DNA from 2 places in the Effusibacillus sp. SKA8 genome. Region 1 is predicted to be linked to the other one. Evidence: a T-box and tRNA genes for the amino acid it is inferred to sense, from the RefSeq annotation. Region 1 holds a T-box; the other holds one or more tRNA genes.

What was found. The T-box of region 1 lies ahead of pheS (phenylalanine--tRNA ligase subunit alpha). A T-box ahead of a tRNA ligase gene usually reads a tRNA of that ligase, here a tRNA-Phe.
Region 2: it encodes a tRNA-Phe, which carries the amino acid that the T-box ahead of pheS (phenylalanine--tRNA ligase subunit alpha) is inferred to sense. The anticodon was not compared.

Annotation. Positions count from the first base shown of each region.
Region 1 is NZ_JBZCSF010000013.1:62,355-71,895, forward strand. Features, by position in the region: gene thrS (threonine--tRNA ligase) at 1-466, shown strand, start outside; gene AC4ED1_RS11560 (TrkH family potassium uptake protein) at 732-2,075, shown strand; gene AC4ED1_RS11565 (potassium channel family protein) at 2,089-2,739, shown strand; gene AC4ED1_RS11570 (TrmH family RNA methyltransferase) at 2,755-3,561, shown strand; gene AC4ED1_RS11575 (TIGR03943 family putative permease subunit) at 3,692-4,555, shown strand; gene AC4ED1_RS11580 (permease) at 4,557-5,459, shown strand; gene AC4ED1_RS11585 (DUF2512 family protein) at 5,493-5,849, shown strand; T-box leader at 5,980-6,261, shown strand; gene pheS (phenylalanine--tRNA ligase subunit alpha) at 6,309-7,346, shown strand; gene pheT (phenylalanine--tRNA ligase subunit beta) at 7,361-9,541, shown strand, end outside.
Region 2 is NZ_JBZCSF010000012.1:39,465-49,005, forward strand. Features, by position in the region: gene AC4ED1_RS10895 (ATP-binding protein) at 1-1,014, opposite strand, end outside; gene yycF (response regulator YycF) at 1,021-1,707, opposite strand; gene AC4ED1_RS10905 (hypothetical protein) at 1,855-2,310, shown strand; tRNA gene AC4ED1_RS10910 (tRNA-Phe) at 2,434-2,509, opposite strand; tRNA gene AC4ED1_RS10915 (tRNA-Asp) at 2,547-2,623, opposite strand; tRNA gene AC4ED1_RS10920 (tRNA-Glu) at 2,708-2,782, opposite strand; tRNA gene AC4ED1_RS10925 (tRNA-Lys) at 2,791-2,866, opposite strand; gene AC4ED1_RS10930 (adenylosuccinate synthase) at 3,089-4,372, opposite strand; gene dnaB (replicative DNA helicase) at 4,592-5,932, opposite strand; gene lonC (Lon family ATP-dependent protease) at 5,953-7,890, opposite strand; gene rplI (50S ribosomal protein L9) at 7,897-8,340, opposite strand; gene AC4ED1_RS10950 (MazG-like family protein) at 8,448-8,762, opposite strand; gene AC4ED1_RS10955 (dipeptidase) at 9,014-9,541, shown strand, end outside.

The DNA of each region.
Region 1 (9,541 bases):
CGCCCAGCTTGACTTCCTGTTGCCGGAACGGTTCGATCTGGAGTACGTCGGGGAAGACGGAAAAATGCACCGACCGGTGGTCATCCACCGCGGGATTCTCAGTACCATGGAGCGGATCACCGCTTATCTGATCGAGGTGTACGAGGGGGCGTTCCCGACTTGGCTGGCTCCGGTTCAGGCGAAAGTGCTGACCATTTCCCCGCAATTTGAGGAGTACGGCCGGAAAGTGTACGAGTACCTCAAGAGCAAGCGGATCCGTGTGGAATTGGACAGCCGTAACGAGAAGATCGGCTATAAAATTCGGGAAGCCCAGATGCAGAAGATCCCTTATATGCTGGTTGTCGGGGCGAAAGAGGCGGAAAACGGCACCGTGGCCGTACGCAAGCGCGGAGCCGGCGATCAGGGAGCGCAAAAGTATGAAGTCGTGGCGGACATGATTCTGTCGGAAATTCAGGCACGCAAGTGAACAATTCCCCCGGGGACATCCCGGGGGATTTTCCATGCAAGGCGGAGATTTTGTGTGAAATAGAACAATAACTACAAAAATTCGCCAAATTTATATGGTTTCTTATGGCAAAAACGGCTTTTGCCGGACTCGCTTCTTGCAACTGATGAGAGTATGCTAAGTTCATTGTTTATAAGTGCATTGTTTAAGAGAAAACCGCTTTTAACTCCCGCCAAAATGGGTATTCTACAGTGGGAAACGGTCGCTTTGAAAGAGGAGGACCCTGATGGCTCAGACATTGTTTGAAAGGTGGCTAACGCCTGCCCGGATCTTGGCGGTGGGCTTTGCAACGCTGATTCTGATGGGGGGATTTTTGCTCAGTCTGCCGATCGCGTCCAACAGCGGAGAGGGACTCAATTTTCTCGACGCGCTGTTCACCGCCACTTCGGCCGCATGCGTGACCGGTCTGGTGGTAGTGGATACTTTGACACAGTTTAATCTGTTCGGCCAACTCGTGATTCTGGCTTTGATTCAAGTCGGCGGTCTCGGTTTCATGACGGTGGCGACGTTTATCATCATTTTCACCGGCAAGCGCATCGGACTGAAAGAGCGGCTCGTGATGCAGGAGGCGCTGAATGTCAATTCGCTGCAGGGAGTCATTCGCCTGGCGCGCAATATCGTTCTGATCACATTGGGGATCGAGCTGTTTTTTGCGGCGATACTGGCTTTTCGTTTTTCGTTTGTAATGCCGGCGGGCCGGGCCGTCTATTACGGGATCTTTCATGCGGTTTCCTCTTTCTGTAACGCGGGATTCGACCTGTTCGGGAATTTTAAGAGTCTGACCGACTTTGTGGATGATCCGGTCGTCAATTTTGCGGTGATGATTTTGATCATCTTGGGCGGATTGGGGTTTACGGTGCTGGTTGATTTGTGGAAAGCACCTAGGCCGGAAAAATTGTCCCTGCACAGCAAACTGGTGTTGACCATGACATCCGCCATGCTGATTGTCGGAGCAATTGGCTACTTTTTCCTGGAAATGCACAACCCGAAGACGATGGGGACGCTGGATTGGAACGGAAAACTGATGGCTTCCATGTTTGCTTCCACCACCGCCCGGACGGCGGGGTATGCGACGATTGATTATGGGTCGATCACGGATGCTTCAAAGCTGTGGACGATTTTGTTGATGTTTATCGGGGCGTCTCCCGGTTCGACCGGCGGCGGCATTAAAACGGTCACCACAATTGTCATTTTCATGTACGTGTACAGCGTGATCACGGGGAAAGACAGCACGGTGGCGTTCCGCCGGCGGATCGAACCGAAAACGATTTACAAATCGTTTGCGGTCGCCGTCATTTCCGCTATTTTGGTGGTGTCCGTGACATTTGTCCTGACTGTCACGGAAAACAAGGAATTCATCCGGCTTTTGTTCGAGGCGACGTCGGCTTTCGGAACGGTCGGGCTGTCCACCAACTTGACGCCGGAGCTGTCACCGGTGGGAAAATTTATTATAATTTTGACGATGTTCGCGGGACGTGTCGGCCCGGTTACGCTGGTGCTGGCATTGACCTTCCGCGGGCAGGAAAAAGCGCTCGTGAAATATCCGGAAGAAAAACTGTTTGTGGGTTGAGGAGGGGGCGTCCATGAAGCAATACGCGGTCATCGGCATGGGGCGTTTCGGCACCAGCGTGGCCAGAGAACTGTATGAAATGGGCTATGAAGTGCTGGGAATCGATTCGGATGAAGACCGGATTCAAGACGCGGTCGATTTTGTCACCCATGCGGTAACAGCCGACTCGACTGACGAGAATGCGTTAAAGGCGCTTGGAATCCGCAATTTTGACGTGGTGGTTGTGGCGATCGGAGCCGATATCCAGGCGTCGATCCTGACGACATTGATTCTGAAGGAACAGGGCGTCAAACAGATTGTGGTCAAAGCGCAGAATGAACTGCACGGGAAGGTCCTGGAAAAGATCGGAGCGGACAAAGTCGTATACCCGGAACGCGACATGGGAATCCGGGTTGCCCATAATCTGATTTCCCCGAACATCCTCGATTATATCGAGTTGTCGCCGGAATACAGCATGGTGGAGATTGTGGCCAACGAAAAAATGGTCGGCAAAACACTGGCGGAATCCGATATCCGGCGGAAGTTCGGCTGCACCGTGATGGCAATCAAGACCGGAACGGAGATCAACATTTCGCCGATGGCCCACGATCGGATCAAACAGGGCGATATTTTGGTTGTGATCGGGAAAAATGAGGACTTGCAGGAACTTGAACAACAAGCGTAGAGAGGTTGATTGCGATTGGAACGAATCACGTCGACACGGAACGAGCGGGTCAAGGATTGGGCGGCGCTCAGACAGAAGAAATTCCGGGATCGGACAGGCCTGTTTTTGATCGAAGGAATCCGGCTGGTCGAAGAGGCACTGGACTCGGACGCTCCGATTGAAACTGTCCTGGTGCTTGATGAATTGCTTCCTACCGGACGGGTGGACCGGATTGTCAACGCGGCTCATTCCCTGAATGCGGAACTGGTTGAAGTAAATCGGGCGGTTATTGAGCATGTTGCGGATACGAAAACGCCGCAGGGAGTCATTGCGATCGGTCATCAGTATCAACACGACACGGAAGGGCTGGTCTCCAGCAAAACGAACCCTTTGTATCTTGTGGTTGACAATATTCAAGATCCGGGCAATCTCGGAACGATGATCCGCACCGCCGACGCGGTCGCCGCAACTGCGGTGTTTGTCGGGACAGGCAGTGTGGATCCGTACAATCCGAAAGTGGTCCGGGCGACGATGGGTTCGCTTTTTCACCTGCCTGTAATCGAAGCCGATCTGCCGCAGCTACTCTCGCTGTTTGCGAAACAGCGGGTGACAGTGATCGGGACTTCGGCAGATGCGGAACAAGACATGTATTCTTATGATTTTACTGCCGAAACCGCAATCGTCATCGGGTCGGAAGCCCACGGTATTTCCGAGGAAATTCGACCCCGTGTCGAACGGTGGGTTTCGCTACCGATGCCGGGGAAAGCGGAATCTTTAAACGCTGCGATCGCTTCCGGAATTGTTTTGTACGAAGCGCTCCGGCAGAGAAGAAGCAAGAAATAGTGCCCATGGACGATTTTCCACGGGTTTGTTCTTTACGCGATCGGCAGGAGTCGGCATGTTTTCGGTGAATTAGTAGTCAAATCAGGTTTGCTGCAAACAGTGGCTGCACGGTTATAGAGGGGCGTTCGAAATGACCGGGTTGGGGTTGAACAGAGGGCGGTTTTTGCAAGGTGTGATATTGTCAGGGTTTACGGTTCTGTTGTGGAAGCTGTTCTGGACGGGGGAAATTCAGAGACTGGTGGCACCGCATATGATGGTGCTGTTGGCGGTGACCTCAGGTGTAATGTTGGTGATGACCCTGTATGTGTGGATAACGATGCGGCAACCTCAACACATTTGCGGACATGAGCATGGACACCACGATTGCTGCGATCACGAACACGGTTTAAAGCCGGGCAAAGGATGGATATTGCTGCTGGTGCCGGTATTCCTTGGGCTGGCCGTGCCAATTCAGTCGCTGGGCACGGCGATGTTAAGCAGCGGCATGTATGCGAACCCCGTTAATGTGAAGCCGGTGGATCTGACGACTGTGCCCAAAGTGAATATGCAGGGCGTTCCGGTACCGCCAAAACCCGAGGCGGGATCGGAAGTTTCGATGTATGAAGTGATGAATAACATTTTGATTGCGCCGGAAAATTATTTCAACCAAAGATACAAGTACACCGGGTTCGTTTATCATCCGCCGGGATGGCCGGACAATCGGATGGTGCTGATGCGGTATGTGATGGTCCATTGCGCGGCGGACACGCTGCCTGTCGGTTTGACCGTCGAGACGGAAGGCGCGAAAGAATTCGGGAACGACACATGGGTGCGGATTGATGCAACCCTTTCGGCGGCAAAGGTTCCCGAAATCGACCAGGTGCCGCCGGTCAGTTGGTATTACGGATACGAACAAAAACCGGTTCTGATCGCGCATGACATCCAAAAGATCGAAGAGCCGAAGGATCCCTACCTGAATCCGTTTGGCATCAACTACGTTTCGGGAGGGCAGTAGGATGTGGCAAGCGGCGCAGACGATTTTTTTGTCGATTGTGTTGGAAGCTTTGCCGTTTATTCTGTTGGGGGTGATTTTGTCCTCCCTCGTGCAGGCGTTCGTCTCGCAGGAGCGAATGTTGCGGCTGCTGCCGGATCATCGCGGGTTGGCGGTCGTTGCCGCCGGATTTTTGGGATTGATTGTACCGGTTTGCGATTGCGGAACGGTTCCGCTCGCGAGGAGCCTCATGCGAAAAGGGGTACCGGTCTCCGTGGCGATGGCCTTCACGCTGGCGGCGCCGGTGGTCAACCCGATGACGATGCTGGCAACGTACGTCGCTTTTGGCATGAATTCCTCCATGATGTGGGCGCGCACCGCCGCAACCTTCGGGATTGCGGTTGCGATTGGCTGGGTGCTGCTGTTCCTGGAGAGGAAAAAGGATATGCGGCCGCAGACGAGTTGTGATGAACTGCCGATGCTGGAAGTCGCGGCTGCCGCTTCCGCCCCGGGAAGGCGTTCGTTCCGTCAGGTAACGGGCTCTGTTATCAACCATGCGGTGATTGAGTTTTTTGAAATCATGGGGTTTGTGGTGGTGAGCGCGGCTGTCGCCGCCCTGCTGCAGACGTTCGTTCCCGCAGCGGCACTCGCTCCGATCGGCCATCATCCGGTTTGGTCGGTGTTGTCAATGATGGTGCTGGCGATCCTGCTGTCGCTTTGTTCTACCGCTGACGGTTTCGTGGCCCGTTCCCTTGCCGGTTTGACGACCAGCGGCGGCGTGCTCGGCTTTTTGGTGATCGGGCAGATGATCGATATTCGAAATCTGCTGCTGTTGCCCAAGGTATTTCCGCGTTGGGCGGTCCCGCTGACGTTTTGCCTCGCGTTTCTCTTCACTTTATTCGCGGGAATCTGGGTTAACGCAAAATGATTCGGGAATGCTACCGCATAGGAGGTGTAGCCCGTGCCGTATGGATTCATCACTTCTTTTGCGGTCAAATGGCTGGGAACGGTCGCATCGGTTTTGTTTGTCGGCCTGTTGTTCCCGTTGTACGGGGTTGTGAATTTGTTTCACATGCTATTGTTGGGAACTGTCATCACGATTCTCGGCTATGTGGCGGATCTGGCGATTCCCCGGGCGGTTAACCACATTGCGGCGATTTTTGCCGATTTTGCGTTGGCTGCTCTGGTTACTTATCTGGGGAATTATTTGCTGCCCGGCATGCGGGTCACCTGGACGTTCGCAACGATACTGGGGCTGCTTGTAGCGGGGGTGGAGATTTTTTATCACGCAAAATTCGTCCGCTTCCGGGAAATGTAACAGGGGAGATGTTTCCTTTTCAAGCCATGGGGGCTGTGCTTTTTACTCTTCCGGGAAATGTAACAGGGGAGATGTAACAGGCCTTGCGTTCTGCTGTTGACTGTACTATACTAGGTACCAAATTCCAAAATCAACAGCAATGACGGAGAGAGTACGGACAGCAGGCTCCTTGCAGGGAGGAGATGCCGGAGACTGGGAGCATCTCTAAGGGACGCTGTGCGGAAGTTCACTCCGAAGCTGCCGCCTGAACCGTTTCTTTGCCCGCCCGGGCGGGGGATAAAGTAGGGTGGGCCGGGGGTTCCCGTTATCGAAAGAGAGCGAAGCAGATGCACCCGGCGACCAACTTTTGCCGGGAGCCTTCTTCTGCTTAATTAGGGTGGTACCGCGGAATGATAAACCTTTCGTCCCTTACGGATGAAAGGTTTTTTAATTTTATACAGTCGTGTGGGGAGGTTTATCATGAGAGAGCAACTGCGGGAGTTACGCGAAAAAGCGTTATCCGACCTTGAAAAAGTCGGGTCCCAGGGCGAATTGACCGATTGGAAAGTGCGGTATCTCGGCAAAAAAGGCGAGTTAACCGCCATCATGCGCGGCATGGGCCAACTGTCCGCCGAGGACCGCCCTGTTGTCGGACAGTTGGTGAACGAGATCAGGGAAGCGCTGGAACGTTCGTACGAACAAAAGGAAGCGGATTTCCGGCAAAAAGCCTTGGAACAAAAACTGAAAACGGAATCGATCGACGTGACGCTGCCGGGGAGAACCGTGCCCGTAGGCGCCGTGCATCCGCTGACCCGCGTGATTGAGGAGATTGAAGACATTTTCATCGGATTGGGCTTTGAAATTGCCGAAGGCCCTGAAGTGGAAACCGATTATTACAACTTTGAAGCGCTGAACATACCGAAAAATCATCCTGCCCGCGACATGCAGGACACGTTCTACCTGACGGAAGAAATTTTGATGCGGACCCATACGTCGCCGGTTCAAGTGCATACGCTGGAAGCGAAAAAAGGGACCGTTCCAGTCCGCATTATCTGCCCGGGCCGCGTTTACCGCCGCGACGACGACGACGCAACCCATTCGCATGTGTTTACGCAAGTGGAAGGGCTGGTCGTCGACCGCAACATCCGGATGAGCGATTTGAAAGGGATTCTTTTGACATTCGCCCGGCAAATGTTCGGGCCGCAGCAGCAGATCCGGCTGCGCCCCAGTTATTTCCCGTTCACCGAGCCGAGCACGGAAGTCGATGTCAGTTGTTACGCCTGCCACGGCAAAGGATGCCGGATCTGCAAGCATACCGGCTGGATTGAGATCCTGGGTGCGGGCATGGTGCATCCGAGGGTGCTTGAGATGGCCGGTTACGACGCGGAAACATACACCGGATTTGCCTTCGGAATGGGTGTCGAGCGGATTGCGATGCTGAAGTACGGCGTGGACGATATCCGCCATTTTTATGTCAATGACGTCCGCTTCTTGCGTCAATTCACCAATCGGTACTAGGGAGAGGATCCGACATGAAAATTTCATACAAATGGCTACAGGAATATGTCGATTTGGGGCCGGATATGACGCCGGAAAAATTGGCCGACCTTTTGACGATCCACGGGATTCCGGTGGAAGTCATCGAGCCCCTCAACAAAGGGATCAAAAACGTTGTGGTCGGTCGTGTGCTGCATACGGAACCACATCCGAACGCGGACCGTTTGCAGGTTTGCAAAGTCGACGCGGGAGGTTCCGAAACCTTGCAGATCGTGTGCGGCGCGCCAAATGTCAAACCGGGCCAGAAAGTGCCCTGTGCCGTCGTGGGAGCCGAACTGCCGGGAGGAGTGAAAATCAAACGCGCGAAACTGCGGGATGTGGAATCGCAAGGCATGCTCTGCTCCGCCAGCGAATTGGGCCTGGATGTCAAGCTGCTTCCGAAAGAGCAGACGGAGGGATTGTACATCCTGCCGGAAGATACGCCGGTCGGGGAGCCGGTCGTAAATGTGCTCGGGCTGGACGATGTGGTGATGGAACTCGAACTGACGCCAAACCGCGCGGACTGTTTGAATTATCGGGGTGTCGCCCACGAAGTGGCGGCCATTCTCGGGACAAAACCGAAATTCGAAGAACGCGTGTCCGCCAACGCAGCCGGGTTGACGGGTGAATCTCCCGTACAAGTGCGGATTGAATCGCCGAACTGCACCCAGTATGCGGCTCAGGTGGTGAAAGGGCTTCGGGTTGCCCCTTCACCGCTTTGGCTGCAAATGCGTTTGTTGGCGGTCGGCGTGCGGCCGATCAACAATATTGTGGATGTCACCAACTATGTGATGTTTGAATACGGCCAACCGCTGCACGCGTTTGATTTGTCCGAAATCACCGAATCGACCATCGTGGTCAGGCAAGCGTCCGAAAACGAGAAGCTCGTGACACTGGATGGACAAGAACGGTCGCTTGACCCGTCGATGCTCGTCATTGCGGACCCGAAACGCGCCGTGGGGCTTGCGGGAGTGATGGGCGGAGAGAACTCGGAGGTTCGCGACACGACGACCGACATCGTTTTGGAATCGGCTTATTTCGATCCCGGAACAACCCGTCAGACCGGGAAAAAATTGGGAGTTCGTTCGGAAGCGCAAATGCGGTTTGAAAAAGGCATCGACCCGACCATCATGCGACCCGCTTTGTTGCGGGCAGCCCGGATGATTGCGGAACTGGGCGGAGGCCATCTGGTCGGCCAACCTGTGGAAGTCGTCAAACAGCAGCCGGAAGTGATGGAATTGCGGCTCCGCGTAAGCCGGACCAACCTGGTGCTTGGAACCGGTCTTACAATGGATACGGTGCAAGCTGTTCTTGATAGATTGGGGCTTGCCAACTCGCAAGTTGACGGGGATACTCTTACTGTAAAGGTTCCTACGCGGCGACCGGACATTACGCGGGAGATCGATTTGATCGAAGAAGTGGCGAGATTGCACGGTTACGACCAAATCGGCACCACGATGCCGGAAGGGGTTCTCACGCGGGGAGGCTTGAACCGGCAACAGCGGCTGCGCCGTCTGATTCGGAATCTGCTGACCGGCATGGGATTGTTCGAAGTGTACACCTACAGTTTCACCTCCCCGGCATGGCTGGAGCCCCTCGGCTTGGACAAAACATCGCCGCTTTGGAAACAGTTGCCGTTGGCTCTGCCCATGTCGGATGAACGCAAGGTTTTGCGGACGATGCTGCTTCCGAGCCTTGTGGAAGTGCTGCAGTACAATCTGAACCGCAAAAATCTCGACCTCGCTTTGTTTGAGATCGGCAAAGTCTTTCTGACCGACAATCTGCCGGTCACCGAACTGCCAAGCGAAGATGTCAAGGTGGCCGCGATTTTTACCGGCAACTTCGGGCCGTTGACGATCGGGGAGAAACCGAGGAAAATTGATTTTTATACGGTAAAAGGCATTGTTGAAACCCTTCTGGCAAATCTGGGAATCATCGGCGTCCAATACCGGCCGGCAAGCGTTCCCGGAATGCATCCGGGGCGAACGGCGTCGCTTGAAGCGCGTGGGGTCGTTCTCGGATATCTCGGTTCGCTTCATCCCGCTCTGGCCGAGGTCTGGGACTTGAAAGAAACCTATTATTTCGAACTGAATCTGGCCGCCCTGGAACAAACGGTTCAACCGGGAATCGAATTTAAGCCTTTGCCGAAATTCCCTGCAATTGAAAGGGACATTGCG
Region 2 (9,541 bases), on a different contig from region 1:
CCCTTGTTCTTCCCGGATCGGGGACGCATAAGCCTGCAGGGTGCGCCCTTTCGGCCCCTTGAACTGCATTTCCTGTCCCGCAATCAGGGAACAGGCCTTTTCCGAATCCTCTTCCATCATCAGCAGCTGGTTGATCGGCTGCCCCACCGGGTTGTCCTGGCAATCGAGCAGTTGCCGGGCCGCCGGATTGATCAGCAAAATCCGGTTGGACGAATCCACCGCGATGACTCCGTCACTCAAATGGGTGAGGATCGCCTGGAGTTTTTCCCTTTCTTTTTCGTTTTCCGAAAGGGCTCCCCGCAAACGCCAGATCAGATAGTTGAACGCTTCGCCCAATTGTCCGATCTCATCGTCGCTTCTCACCTGCACGACCTGATCGAAATCGCCCTTTGCCATCGCTTTCGCTTTCTTCGTGATCTCCACGATCGGATTCGTAATTGTCCGCGCAAGCGCGATGCCCAGTACCGCCGTCAGGGCCAGCGCGATCAAAAGACCCGTATAAAACATCATGTTGATCTCTTTGATCGTCTTATAAATCTTGGTCATCGGCGCTACCATATAGACGGCGCCGATCACTTCCAAATCGTTTTTGATCGGTACAGCCAAAAACGTGTACCGCTGTCCGGTGGGCCCGTCTTCGCGGATCACTTCGTCTTTGGTCCCCAGCAGCGCCCGGGTGACCTCCGTTCGGAGGCGCTTCTGGCCTACGCACGACTTGTCTGCTGTCGTGGAAACAATCGTCCCGTTTTTGTTCAATACGTAGATTTCCGATTCGGACGCGAAGGAGCCGATCAAGTTGTCGATATCTTTGACGGTGTCAGGCGTGATCTCTTTTTCCATATACCGCTGCAACTGCGCGGAGAGAAACCGGGCCTGCGAGTCAATTGTTGTCGAAAAATTTCCAAGGAAATACGAGTTCACTGACCGGATAAAGTAAACGCCGATCAACTGCATCGCAAACAAAATCAACAGCAGGTAGATGAGCACCAGTTTTCCCCGAATGCTTCGAAACAAAGTGCCCTACCCCCTCATCGAATAGCCGACTCCCCGACGGGTCAGAATGTACTGCGGATTGCTCGGATCGGTTTCGATTTTTTCTCTTAGCCGGCGAATCGTGACGTCAACAGTGCGAATGTCGCCCAGGTAATCGAATCCCCAGACTTCATGCAGAAGATGTTCGCGCGTCAGGACTTTCCCACGATGCTTCGTCATGTACAACAGGAGTTCGAATTCCCTGTATGTAAGGTCGACCCCTTCACCGTTTTTCGTCACCTGGTACGTCGAAGTGTCGATCACCAACTCTCCCACCGCATAACGCGGTTTGGCACTGGTCATCGCTTCGTTATTGCGCCGCCGCAGGTTCGCTTTGACCCGCGCAAGCAACTCCCGTGATGAAAACGGCTTGGTCACATAATCGTCCGCGCCCAGTTCAAGTCCAAGAACTTTGTCCACTTCCGAATCCCGGGCGGTCAGCATAATGATGGGGGTTACGGAAAACGAACGGATTTCTTGGCAGACCTGAAACCCGTCTTTTTTCGGAAGCATCACGTCAAGCAAAATCAAATCCGGCTGTTGGCGGCTCGCCATGTCGACCGCTTCCTCACCGTCATTGGCCACAATCACCTCATACCCCTCTTTTTCCAGGGAAAACTTCAGTATATCCGCGATCGGAAGCTCATCTTCCACGACCATGATTTTTTGATTCATTGGGCTCACCCTTTCAGCGTGACCTTGGGTACCATTTTCCCACATACCTAGTTCAATTGGTCTCGTCAAAAATCCTTCTAAACAAATAGTTCCAGCATGGGAAAGCCTTGCTTGGTCCACACTACAACTATCGAAGGAGGGATCCTTGTGGACGACAACCTGCAGGATGTGTTTGAACAACAAGCAAAAACGATGCCAAGAACGGTCGGAGTGCCCAGAGACCAATTTGATCCGGAACGGGAACAAGCGATTCTCGCCTCGTTTGCGGACCCCGATGTTGCCCGGAAAGCATCGGAGGAACTGAAAAATATGGGAATCAATACCGTACAAATCAATCGCGTGTCGCCGTATCCCGGTCAACCTACCCAGAAACTGACGAACCCCCTGACGGGGAAAATATCGAGCCTCGGAGACATGGCGCTCGGGATGGATCCGTCGAGCCGTAACGCCGCGGTTCTAATGGCTGCGGACGCATCTGCCAGCGGATATGCCACTACTGCGGACGATGTATCGGGGGAAGATATCCTGCTGACGGTTGTATGCCCCAAAGATCAAGTGGAGAAGGCGGTGCAAGTGATCAGGTCTTACGGGGGAAACACTTAACTTGCGGATTTCGTATCCTGGCGGATTGTCCGAAAAAACGAAAAAGCGAGTCCAGCGACTCGCTTTTTGGGTCGAGGTATTCACCTGGGTTACAAACTTGGCAAATGCCAAGTTTTCGTTATGTGGTGGCTCGGGACGGAATCGAACCGCCGACACGAGGATTTTCAGTCCTCTGCTCTACCGACTGAGCTACCGAGCCCTATCAGGTTGTAAATGAAGCTTTTCCCTTGCAGAAATGGCGGAGCTGACGGGATTCGAACCCGCGATCTCCCGCGTGACAGGCGGGCATGTTAGGCCACTACACCACAGCTCCAAAAGACTTTCCCATTACATTGACGTGGATTGGTGACGTGAAGCCCCCGAAAACCCGCCCCGATTCCGGGCACTGTATTGTAGCTGGTGACCCCAAGGGGATTCGAACCCCTGTTACCGCCGTGAAAGGGCGGTGTCTTAACCACTTGACCATGGGGCCTAGCAAAATGGTGAGCCATGATGGACTCGAACCATCGACACCCTGATTAAAAGTCAGGTGCTCTACCGACTGAGCTAATGGCTCACAATGAAATCGCCGCTTTGCTATTGTTTGCGTCATCGCGGCAACAAATAGTATCTTAACACGAAGCAACTTTACGGCGCAACCCTTTTTCGATGATTTTTCGATGATTTTTTGGGCAGGATTTAGCGGGGTGCTTTTCGGCATGCCGGACGATACCGGTTTGGCAAGCGGCCGCGGCTGACAACCGCGGACCGCATGTCGGGCCGATTTAGTCAGGCTGATTTAGTAGATCTCCGTTACCGGAACCGTTTGTTCACGGTTCGGGCCGATGGAGAAAATCGCCAAAGGAACGCCTGTCGCTTCCGTAATCTTTTCGATGTATGCCCGGGTGTTGGCGGGCAGTTCTTGGTAAGAACGAACCCCGGAGATGTCTTCGTCCCAACCGGGCAGCGTTTCATAGACAGGTTCGCAATTTGCAAGCATTTTCAGGCTGGTCGGGAATTCGGTCAGAATCTCCCCGTTGTAACGGTACGCGGTACAGATTTTCAGTTCTTTCAACCCGGTCAAAATATCCAGCCGGGTGACGGCCATTCCGTCGAGTCCCGATACCCGGCGGGCATGGCGGACGACCAAAGCGTCAAACCAGCCGACCCGGCGCGGGCGCCCGGTGGTGGTTCCGTATTCGCGCCCGGTTTCCCGGATAAATTGTCCCGTTTCGTCAAGCAGTTCCGTCGGGAACGGGCCGTCGCCAACGCGGGTGCTGTACGCTTTGACCACGCCGATGACTTTGTCGATCTTGGTCGGGCCGACCCCGGCGCCGATACAGACGCCGCCGGCAACCGGATTCGAAGAAGTGACGTAGGGATACGTGCCCTGGTCGATGTCGAGCATCGAAGCCTGCGCCCCTTCGAACAGCACGTCTTTCCCCGCGTCGATCGCTTCATTCAACACAATCGACGTATCCGTGACATAGGGGCGAATCACTTCGGCGTAACCGAGATATTCCTGATAGACCTGTTCGTAATCGAATCCTTCGGCGCCGTACAGTTTTTCAAAAATCCGGTTCTTTTCCTCCAAGTTGCGCTTCAGTTTCGAAGCGAACTCCTCCGGATCGAGCAAATCGATCATGCGGATGCCGATCCGCGCCGCTTTGTCCATATAGGCGGGACCGATCCCTTTTCTGGTGGTGCCGATTTTGTTCGTCCCTTTGCTCTCCTCTTCCAGTTCGTCAAGCCGGATATGATAAGGCATCACAACGTGCGCGCGGTCCGAAATCCGCAAATTGTCGGTTGCGACGCCGTTATTTTTCAAATAAGCCAGTTCGTCAACAAGCGCTTTCGGGTTAACAACCATCCCGTTGCCGATGACACAGATCTTCTCCGGATAAAAGATGCCGGACGGAATCAAGTGCAGTTTGAACTCTTTACCTTGAATCGAAATGGTGTGACCGGCGTTGTTGCCTCCTTGGTAGCGCGCCACCACTCCCGCTTTTTCCGCCAGGAAGTCGGTGATTTTGCCTTTGCCTTCATCGCCCCATTGAGTGCCCACAACTACTAAGGTTGCCATAGGGCAACACCTCCATATCCATACATTCCCCGGGATATTCCGGAGAAATACATAAAATCTCCCTTTGTGAGTGTAGCAGGAATCAAGCAACTCGTCAATATAAAATACGAACAATCCTTGTCATTCGGTTTAAATTTGTTCGTATTATGTGGTTGTGCAATTCAAAAATATTCGGTAACGAAAAAACCGGTTGCCGGGACTCGGCCTCCGGTCTAGCCGTTAGCTTGCAGCCTCGCGTTCCAGCGAGACAAATTTGTTGAAGTTTTTCAGAAACACCAACTCCACCTTCCCGGTGGGGCCGTTTCGCTGTTTCGCGATAATGATCTCAATGATGTTCTTTTTCTCCGATTCCGGGTCGTAGTAGTCCTCCCGGTACAAAAACGCCACAATATCGGCATCCTGCTCAATGCTGCCGGATTCCCGCAGGTCCGAAAGTAGCGGGCGCTTGTCCTGCCGCTGTTCCACCGAACGGCTCAACTGGGACAAGGCGATAACCGGCACATCCAATTCGCGGGCAATCATTTTCAGAGTTCGGGAGATCTCCGAAATTTCCTGCTGCCGGTTGTCTGCCCGTCCGCGCCCCTGAATCAGTTGCAGATAATCGACCAGAATCATGCCCAAGCCGTGTTCCTGCTGCAGACGGCGGCATTTCGACCGGATGTCGGCAACCGTGATCCCCGGCGTGTCGTCAATAAAAATCGGCGCTTCCGCCAACGCGCTGATCGCCATCGTCAATTTGGGCCAATCCTCGTCCGCGAGAAAGCCCGTCCGCAGTTTTCCCGCGTCCAGCATCGCCTCGGAACACAGCATGCGCTGCACCAACTGTTCCTTTGACATCTCCAGTGAAAAAATGGCGACCGGCACACCCGACCGCACCGCCACATTCTGGGCGATGTTGAGGGAGAAAGCCGTTTTCCCGACAGAGGGACGGGCCGCCACGATAATCAGGTCCGATTTTTGAAACCCGGACGTCAACCGGTCGAGATCGGGATATCCCGTCGGAATTCCGGTTATTCCACCTTTGTTGGAATAAAGAAACTCAATCCGTTCAAATGTTGCAAGCAGAATGTCTTTGATCGGAGTGAAGCCACGCGTAATTTTCTCGTTCGACAGTTCGGAAATCCGGCGTTCCGCCTCGTCGATCAAGCCGACCACGTCGTCGGTTCCTTCGTATCCGGAAGCCGCGATCTGTGTGGCGATCTTGATCAAGCGGCGGACAACCGCTTTTTCCTTGACGATGTTGGCGTAATAATCGACGTTGGCCGCTGTTGGCACCGTATTGGCCAGCGTCGCCAGATAAGAGACACCGCCGATTTCTTCAATCTGACCCAGATTTTGCAGATGGGCCGTCAAGGTGACGATGTCCACCGGCTCCCCCCGCTCCGCGACCCGGATCATCCCTTCAAAAATCTTCTGGTGGCTGATCCGGTAAAAGTCTTCCGGTTTAAGGATTTCCGTAACAACGGGGAGTGCATCGGGTTCGATCAGGACAGCCCCCAGCACCGCCTGTTCCGCTTCGATATTTTGGGGAGGCATCCGCTCCGCGATTTGTCCGTCCATGCAGTGCCCTCCTTTGGAGACTAGCTGACTTTCTCTACCTGTTCCCCAAACACAAGCGCCAACACATCCTCGATGGTTTCAACCGTTGACACTTGTATCCCGGCAGTATCATTCGGCACATCCGGCGCATTTTCCTCCGGCACCAAGACATGAGCCAGTCCCGCTTGCCGCGCGCCGAAGATTTTCTCGACGATGCCGCCAACTGGTTTCACGCGGCCCTGAATCGAAATCTCACCCGTCACCCCGATCCACTGCGGAATCGGCTTGCCGGTAACAGCCGAATAGACAGCCAGAAAGATGGCCACCCCGGCCGACGGTCCGTCAATCCGGCCTCCGCCGACGGCGTTGATGTGCACGTCAAAATCGGACAGGTCCTGCCCCGTAATCCGCCGGAACACCGCAGCGGCGTTAAAGACGGAGTCTTTTGCCATCGAACCGGCCGTATCGTTGAAGCGCAACCGCCCCTTGCCCTTTTCTGCCGCGGCAAACGCTACCGCCTCAATCTCAATGACAGATCCGAGGAACCCAGCGACCCCTAGACCGTTGACGCGCCCGACTTCCAGACGGCTGTCATTCTTCCGCCGGACATAAGGATGCAGGCGGCTCATCCGGAGCACTTCTTCCACATCCCTGACGGCAATGGTGCCGGACTGTTCCCCTTGTACGCTTTCCTTGTATTTCAACAGCCCGTACGCGTCGACCAACACATTGACCGCTTTTCGTCCTTCAATCGTATAGCGGGCGATCAGCTCGGGCACTCCCGTTTCGACCGACACTCCCAGCCGGGAAGCGGCCCCCCTGACAATTTCCGCAACCTGTTCCGGCACGAGCGGTTCGAAAAACACTTCCGCGCAGCGGGAACGCAACGCCGGGTTGATTTCCGACGGATCCCGCGTCGTGGCACCGATCAGGATGAAGTCGGCGGGCGCACCTTCTTCAAACAGTTTCCTGATGTATTTCGGCACATGGGGATCTTCCGGGTCGTAATACGGGGAGTCAAACTGGACCCGCTTGTCTTCCAAAACTTTCAGCAGCTTGTTCTGCAAAATCGGGTCGAGCTCCCCGATCTCGTCGATAAACAAAACGCCTCCGTGCGCCTCCGTCACGAGGCCCAATTTCGGTTCGGGAATTGCGGTGTCCGCCAGATCCCGGCGTGCTCCCTGATAAATCGGATCGTGCACCGATCCCAAAAGCGGGTTTGTGATATCCCGCGGATCCCACCGCAGAGTGGTTCCATCCACCTCCACAAACGGCGCATCCGCGGCAAAGGGAGTGGAGGACATCCTCGCCGCTTCCTGCAGCGCAATCCGGGCGGCCGTCGTTTTCCCAACCCCGGGCGGGCCATAGATGATCACGTGCTGCGGAAAAGGGGACGCCAATTTTGAAATCAGGGAACGGATCCCTTTTTCCTGGCCCACGATGTCGGAAAGCCGCTGCGGGCGCACCAATTCCAAAGTGGAACGGGACAGGTGGATATGCTCCAACTTTTCCAGTTTCGCGTATTTCTTCAACGTTTGCGCGTTCTCCGGGCCCGATTTTTCCTTGATGAGCTGCGTCCGGATTTCCTGCAGGTATTCCTCATGACGCTCCTGCATCTTTTCGTTGACCTTCGCTTCGATTTCCGCCTCGACGGAGCGGCGTGCAAGCATGTCGGCCAACGCTTCTTCCACTTCCTGCAAGATGTCCGGAATTTGTTCCGGCGACGGACGGTCCGAAATGTGCGGATTTTCAAATACGATGCGCTGCAAGGCAATCACCCGGTCAGCCAGATCCGACGACCGCATCAGATTCAGGGCTTCCAGTTTTCCGGCCCGCAGCACCAGTTTGTCCGCTCCGTAGATGCCGCTTAATATGCCAAAAAGCGCTGTCACTTGCCGGCGAAGCGCTTCTCTGTCTTCCAGTTTCTGGTGCAATGTGGAGTTCGGAATGATGTTGAGCTTTTCCAATAGCTTTTTCATGATGATCTACTCCGCCTGAACCTGGACACGCAGTTCGACCGTCACTTCCGGATGCAGCTTGACGGGCACGATGGTGGTGCCTAGCGCTTTAATCGGTTCTTCCAGATGAATCTTCCGTTTGTCCACTTTTAATTGCATTTCTTCCAACGCTTCGGCGATCTGCTTCGAGGTTACGGAACCGAACACGCGACCGCCTTCACCCGCTTTCGCCTTGATCGTAACAACCGTCTTTTCGAGAACGGCAGCCAGTTTTTTCGCTTCTTCCAGTTCCTCTTTCGCCTTCTTTTCGGCCGCACGGTTTTGCGCCTGCAGTTTGTTCAGGTTCGCGGCGTTCGCCTCCACCGCAAGCCCCTTTTTGATAAGGACGTTACGGGCGTATGCGTCCGCCACTTCTTTTACCTCTCCCTTTTTTGCCTGCCCTTTCACGTCCTGAAGAAAGATAACCTTCACAATTGACCCCTCCCTGCCTCATGCTTCTAATCTATGTTATACCATGAACAACCCCCGCACGTATTCAGGTAAAATCCGTGCAGTTTGGCAATCTGTTTGGCTTGCATCTATTTTTTGTTTTGAAAATGCTCTTCCAAAATCGCCAAATCCGCCCGCCATGCTTCGAAATCCCGGTCGGCGCCGGCATCCTGGCGGATTTTTTGCAAGATCCGGCTGTCAAACTGGGAATAACGCATGCCAAGGCGTCTCGCCAGTAAATAACACAACACCACTATGTTGGCAAGGCAATCCTGCAGCAAGGTTTCGCTCCCACGTTGAAACCCGCGGAACAATCCGGCGACATTGTCCAGGAGTTCCGCCTTCAGCCACTCGATCAGCTTGATATTTTTCGCAATATCCAAGTCTTTCTGGGTATCACGCATGGCAATCCCCTCCACAAGGCACTTGTACTACCTTCCACAACACACCGGCATTCTCCTGCATGCACAGGTATCATTCTTCAACCGTGAAAATCACCGCTGCCCATTGAGTGGCTGCCCCGTAAACAAAGAAACCCGCCGTCAGGCGGGCTAGATTGTGTTACTGATGCGCTAAAACGCATCGTATCACCTCCATCGGATAGTGTGCCCAAAAATATGGTAAAATCAGAACAAAATCGGAAGGGGGATCCATTGTGGACAATCGCCTAAAAGAGTACTTTGCCGGACAGCGGGACCGTCACTTGAACGAACTGAAACAACTGCTCGCCATCCCCAGCATCAGCGCCCTGTCGGAACACAAGCGGGATGTTGCCGAGGCTGCTCAATGGATTGCGGATTCTTTGCAACAAACCGGAATGGAAAATGTGCGAATCATGCCCACGCCGGGACACCCTGTTGTCTACGGCGAATGGCTGAAAGCGGAGGGCAAACCCACCGTACTGATTTACGGCCATTATGACGTGCAGCCGGTGGATCCCGTCGGATTGTGGGAGACTCCCCCTTTTCAACCCAGTATCCGGGGCGGGAAGATTTATGCCCGCGGCGCCAGCGACGACAAAGGGCAGATATTTATGCATATCAAGGCTGTGGAAGCCATTTTGCGGACAACCGGAACACTCCCGCTCAATTTCAAGTTTTGCATTGAAGGCGAAGAAGAGGTCGGCAGCCCGAATCTGGACCGGTTTGCGGAAGCGCACAAAGACCTGCTCGCCGCCGATGTG